Linked DNA regions of Metallumcola ferriviriculae. The protein of the gene in region 2 interacts with the protein of the main gene of each other region in a pairwise test. Links are inferred from orthologs where the notes say so. Each region holds a gene or a part of one and is shown on either strand. Other genes may lie near its edges.

Region 1 (3,093 bases), 1.3 Mb from region 2 along the record:
CTTAATAATACGCTTAGTCATCTGATCTTCTTCCATCCGAAACCTACTGTGTACAGAAGCAATCACTATGTCCATTTCCCGCAGCATTTCGTCAGGATAATCCAGGCTTCCGTCTGTTAGAATGTCCGCCTCCACACCGGCAAAAATCCTAAACGGAGCCAATCTCTGATTTAGTTCGTCGATTTCTCGCCTCTGCTCTCTTAATCGTTCAATACTCAGCCCACCGGCGATTTTTAAGGAACGGGAATGATCTGTAATTGCCATATATTGGTATCCCCGTTGTTTAGCTGCCTGGGCCATTTCTTCGAGAGTATTGACCCCATCGCTCCAGCGGGTATGAAGGTGTAAATCACCCTTAATATCATTTAAAGTCACAAGTTCTGGTAAGCTGCCACTTGCAGCAGCTTCCACCTCGCCCCCATCCTCCCTTAGTTCAGGTGGTATATATTGCAGTCCCAGCCGCTGGTAAATTTCCTTTTCGCTGTCCACAGCAATAAGCTCAGCATCTTCCCATACACCATATTCATTTATTTTCAGGCACATTTCTTTAGCAATATGCCTTAATCTTACATTATGTTCCTTTGAACCGGTAAAATGGTGTTTGGCCGTAACAAATTGTTTATCGGTCACTAACCTGAAATCCACCTGAATGCCCAGCCAAGTACGCACGCTCACTTTAGTCTCACCCAGAGCCAGCACCTCCCTCACTTGAGGGTGCCTAGCGAGAATTTCTCCGACCTTTATGGGCTGGTCAGTGGCGATGATAATGTCCACATCTCCAACCATATCCTTTCCACGACGCACGCTGCCGGCAATTTCCAAGCGATTTATTTCTTTAATCTCTTTCATCCCTTTGACTATTTCTTCCGCCACAGATTTAGCCACACCCAGGGGAGTTTCGCCGCTTCCCCGTCGTAATAAGTCTATGCCCCTAAGGATGCTTAATTCAGTCTTACTGCCCATACCCGATAATTTCCTGATCTTTCTTTCTTGAACCAGCTTTTGCAAATCATCTAAACTATCGGGCGCTAACTCTTTATAAATCAGTTTGGCGGATTTCACGCCCACATTAGGTATGCGTACCATCTCTCTGAGAATTTCCGGTACATTGCGCCGTAATTCTAAGTAATATTCACATTGCCCTGTCTCTAAAAGTTCTTTAATTTTAGCCTCAATATTACTGCCGATTCCCGGTACTTCACGCAGGCGACCTTCCTGGTAAAGCATTGTTAGGTCCTCATTAAGACGTCGAACCACTCTGGCGGCCTTTTGATAAGCCCGTACTTTAAATACATTATCCTGGCCGATTTCCAGCAAACCGGCAATATCATTCAGCACCCAAGCTACTTCCAAATTGGTCATTTCACCCATCCTTTACCAAAACAGTCCTATGGTAGTATTCCCGCAAATAATACCGTCCTATTAAAAGAACAAAAAAGATAAAGCGCCGGTGGGCGCTTTATCTTTAGTTTCTGCCTTCCCTCACCATCTTTAAGAGTTCAGCATGTTTTTGTCTCAGTTTTTCAAGTTCATCCGCCAGGTTTAAGGCAGTTAACACCGCTATCTGCCCAGTTTGCAGTGTACTTTTCTCCCCGATTTGGGTCATCATTCTATCGATCCTTGCCGCCAGAGTTTCAATGTACTCCGCCGTCTCTTCACCCCGCACCACATACTCCTGACCGTGAATTTTTACCGCAACCCTACTTTTATTTTGAGACATTTGCCACTCTCCCGGCTAAGCTTCTATACCAAATATTTCTCTACTTACGACAAATTTCCTTCTTTAGCGCAGCTGAGCGTCAAATTTCTTCCGTAATGTTTCTTGAATGCGCTGATGGTGTTGGGATACCTCTTCGTCCGTAAGGGTCCGATCATCTGCCTGGTATTTCATAGAGTAAGCCAGGCTCTGGTAACCTTCGGCTATTTGTTTGCCGGTGTAGACATCAAAGAGATAAGCTTTTTTTAGCAAGTTACCTCCAGCTTCCATAATTGCCGCATCTACTTCCGCCACTTGATAATTCTCGGGAATTACCACAGCCATATCCCTCACCATAGCCGGGAATTTAGGCAGTGCTTGGTAGGTGGGAACCAAATTGACATAATCGATTAACCCGCTCAAATACAGTTCCACCACCGCAGCCCGCTGCTGCAGACCATAATTATCAAGTACATTAGGATGGACCTCGCCAAGATAGCCAATTATACTGCCGCCGGAATTACCACCGCCAACCATAATTTCGGCGCTGCGTCCCGGGTGGAGTGAAGGATAGCGGTCAGTATTTTGAAACCAATATTCTTTAACTCCCAATTGCTGAAGGATTTCTTCCACGATACCCTTGGCATAAAAGAAATCCATTTGTTCCGGTTTGCTCATCCAACCCCGGGCAGCCTCGCCGCTGACCACAACCCCTATATGCTGTCTCTCATCAGGCAAAGGTGTATCTGCCGCTTGAAAAACACTGCCTATTTCAAACAAGGCCAAGTCCGTCTGCCTGCGTTTAAAGTTCTTTGATGCTGTTTCCAATAATCCCGGCAGCAAGGTGGTACGCATCACACTTTGTTCCTCGCTGAGGGGATTTTGTACGACGACATTCTTCCGCCAATTGTGCTCAGCCGACACCATCAATCGATCCATGGATTTAGGACTGATGAAGCTATAAGTTATAATTTCGTTTAGCCCACAGCCGAGAACCGTCTCTGTGACTTTCTTACGCAGTTTTTGCTCCGGCGTGAAGTCCTCTACTTCGGCTCGTCCACCGGCAGAGTTAGTTTTAATATTGTCATAACCATAAAGTCGGGCTATCTCTTCCACCAAATCGATCTCAGCGGTCAAATCGCCCCGATAAGAAGGCACCCGTATCTCCAATAACGCCCCTTCTAATTGCTTAACTTCCAAAGAAAGTGAGGCCAACATTTCCTGCATACGGCCGCCGGATATATCGGTACCCAACAATTGATTGACACGATCGCAACTCATCTGGATAACCGTTGGGGACCATGGCCGCGGGTAGGCATCAACACTGCCCGGTACCACTTTCCCTCCTGATACTTGCATCAACAGCTGTGCCGCCCGATCCGCAGCCATAGCAGAAG
Region 2 (3,273 bases):
CGCGCCCGGGGAAAACATCGTAGCACTTGTTGCCCAATACTTCATTTTTATCTAAATCTAACAAATCCAAGAACCTTTTATTTACCCTGATAATATTACCTTCCATATCAATTACCCGCATACCGTCAGCAGCGCATTCAAATATCTGATTTAACTCAGTATAAGCCCTGTTGACTGCTTTTTCCTTATCCTTCCGCTCACTAAGGTCACGAGCCACCGACACTATCATGTTTTTATTATTCATTTTGAACAAATGGCTATTGATTTCTACAGGAAACAGCTTACCGCTTTTGCTAATACAGTTCACTTCACAACTTGAGTCACCATGGGCTTTCAATTCATATAAAGCGTCGTGCATTATACCAATGTCTTTATCAGATACCATATCAGCCGGCAATATTTTAGCAAACTCTTCTCGACTGTATCCGTAGGTAGCACATCCGCTGTCATTGACAGCAGTACATATCGGTGTTCCGCTTTCCGGGAGCTCCCAAAGACTGATAGCGTCATTTGCTTTATTAAAAATCTCCTTGAATTTGGTTTCGCTTTCCTGCAGTGCCCTTTCTACCTCAGCCGTTGAGTACTTGAAGGCACTACTACCTTTATCTTCAAATTCTTTTGAAATGTTATTTCTGCTAATCACAAACCGGCCTCCCTAAAAATTAAAAATTTAAGTAAAAATTACATTCTAATGTTAATGAAGAATATCCTTGTAAATTACTGTCTATCTTTGTTGAAGTTTAAGTCTATTGGTCTAAAAGTCTTAAATCAGGCTATAAAACACCCGTTTTTGTAGAAACAACCTACAAGGACATAAAAAAAACGGGCAAAATGCCCGAATCATTTAGAATGAAAATATATCCCATATATGTGGCGGCCAAACCATAAAGATTAACAACGAGCAGACAACACTAAAAGTTAACGCGCCGATAAGGAGAAACGCCAGGGTTTTGGTCACAATATTTCCCAAGGGCAACTTGTAATTAACCAAGTAAAGGCTAATACTAACGCTAAAGGTAAGAACCAAAACTAAACCAATACCGACTAGCCAGGTCATAGAAACCCTCCCTCCAATGGTATCAGCATAATTATTTCCACGAAGTAAATAAAAATTAAAAGAGGCCAAGCAAATTGCTTGGCCTCCGGACTACCGTCTCAGGACACATTACCTTAAATTACTCTTTATATATTATTATAATTCATGAACATTATGCTGCAATTATAAAAAATTATCGACGCCGTAAAAATGCCGGTATTTCCAAATCGTCGTCACTGAATGGCTTAACTGTTGTCAGGTCATCTACCTTCACCGTTTCAGCGTTTGAATCCGCTTGAAAACCAGTGGCTATTACCGTAATATGAATTTCATCTTCCAAAGACTCGTCAATCACGGCACCAAAGATGATATTTGCCTCGGGATCTGCAGCATTGGCAATAATCTCCGCCGCTTCATTCACCTCAAAGAGACCTAAATTACTGCCGCCCGTAATGTTAAGCAGCACTCCCTTAGCTCCTTCGATTGATGTCTCTAATAATGGACTAGAGATGGCCATTTTCGCTGCCTCAACCGCTCTTTTGTCCCCTGCGGCACGGCCGATACCCATCAAAGCTGACCCGGTACCCACCATAATAGTTTTAACATCTGCAAAGTCTAAGTTTATCAAACCGGGTACGGCAATCAAGTCAGAGATACCTTGAACACCCTGACGGAGAACATCATCTGCAATACGAAATGCCTCACTAATGGATGTCTTCTTATCCACAACCTGAAGCAATTTGTCATTGGGAATGGTAATCAAGGTATCCACCTGATTACGTAGGTCTTCAATACCTGAATCCGCCTGCTTATGCCTTTTGCGGCCTTCAAAGGTAAACGGCCTGGTGACCACACCCACTGTCAAAGCGCCGGCCTGCCGCGCTACTTCAGCAACAACCGGAGCAGCACCGGTTCCTGTTCCACCGCCCATACCGGCAGTGACAAATACCATATCTGCCCCTTCCACACTCTTAGTAATTTCGTCCTTGCTTTCTTCTGCAGCTTTTTTGCCAACTTCCGGGTCCGCGCCGGCACCTAACCCTTTGGTAAGCTTTGTACCAATCTGCATCTTATGGTCGGCTTTAGATAGCTTTAAAGCCTGAAAATCCGTATTCAGACTAATAAACTCCACACCCTGCAAACCGGCTAATATCATCCGGTTTACTGCATTATTACCACCGCCACCCACACCAATAACTTTAATTTTTGCCAGTTGAGTGTTTTCCACCTCTTCAAATTCAAGCATGGCAGAACCTCCTTCTCAGTCGCCTAAAATCCAAAAAATTCTTTAAACCAAGCTGAAAACTTGCCCCATAAACCGCTGAAAAATTCTTCATCCCCTGCAGCGGCATCAACATAGGCAAGCCTATAAGCTCCGTATTTCACCAATCCAATAGCAGTAGCATAGGTTGGGCTGCTTGCTATATCAGAAAGCCCCCCTACACCTTCTGGGCTACCAATACGAACAGGTAAATCCAGTTCTTCAGCAGCAAGCTGCACCAATCCCTCAAGCCCAGCTACACCGCCTGTAATGATCATACCGCCGGGCAGCATTCCCTGATAACCTGAGCGATTGAGCTTGTCTTTTACCATTGTCAAAATTTCAGTTATTCTTGGTTCTATTATTGATGCCAAAAACTTCTTGGATACCTGCCGAGTTTCTATGCTACCCACACTAGTTACTGCAATATATTCATCATCAGGCATAAGCTGGGTCAACACGCACCCGTGTTCAATCTTTACCTTCTCTGCCACGTCAATTGGTGCCCGTAACCCCACAGCTAAATCACTTGTTACATGGTCACCGCCCACTGGAATAATACCAGACCACCATAGGCTTCCTTGTTCAAAAATAGCCATTTCGGTAGTTCCGCCACCAATATCCACTAACACACAGCCTAAATCCTTTTCAGCGGGCATCAAAACAGCATGAGCGGAAGCCAACGGGTTTAGTACCAAGTCCACCACTTGTAAACCTGCCCTTGTTACACTTTTAAGGATATTTTGAATAGCGGTGGCAATTCCGGTAACAATTTGGGTTTCTACCTCTAGCCGTTCACCAGACATACCCACCGGGTCAACTATCCCATCATTACCATCGACAATATACTGCCGGGCTAGACAGTGAATTATCCGTTGGTCCGAAGGTAATGTGACCACTTTAGCCGCTTGAAGTACCCTGTCCACATCCTCTACGGAAACTTCCCTGTCCGGATTTGATATGGCTATGACACCTT

The links.
Region 1: the proteins of ftsZ (region 2) and MFMK1_RS15735 interact in binary tests that used the Bacillus subtilis proteins (3 or more experiments, as listed by UniProt). The link is inferred for Metallumcola ferriviriculae from one-to-one orthologs.

What each region holds. Positions count from the first base shown.
Region 1 is NZ_CP121694.1:3,187,999-3,191,091, forward strand. The notes cover bases 94-2,857. They hold MFMK1_RS15735 (cell division protein ZapA), read right to left. Parts: upstream 1,721-2,857; coding sequence 1,466-1,720; downstream 94-1,465. Other genes in these bases: polX (DNA polymerase/3'-5' exonuclease PolX), read right to left, coding at 94-1,362; pheT (phenylalanine--tRNA ligase subunit beta), read right to left, coding at 1,784-2,857. Also shown: more of polX, read right to left, coding at 1-93; more of pheT, read right to left, coding at 2,858-3,093. UniProt on the Bacillus subtilis protein: Activator of cell division through the inhibition of FtsZ GTPase activity, therefore promoting FtsZ assembly into bundles of protofilaments necessary for the formation of the division Z ring.
Region 2 is NZ_CP121694.1:1,843,831-1,847,103, reverse strand. The notes cover bases 257-3,200. They hold ftsZ (cell division protein FtsZ), read right to left. Parts: upstream 2,283-3,200; coding sequence 1,230-2,282; downstream 257-1,229. Other genes in these bases: ftsA (cell division protein FtsA), read right to left, coding at 2,306-3,200; MFMK1_RS09265 (hybrid sensor histidine kinase/response regulator), read right to left, coding at 257-643. Also shown: more of MFMK1_RS09265, read right to left, coding at 1-256; more of ftsA, read right to left, coding at 3,201-3,273. UniProt on the Bacillus subtilis protein: Essential cell division protein that forms a contractile ring structure (Z ring) at the future cell division site. The regulation of the ring assembly controls the timing and the location of cell division.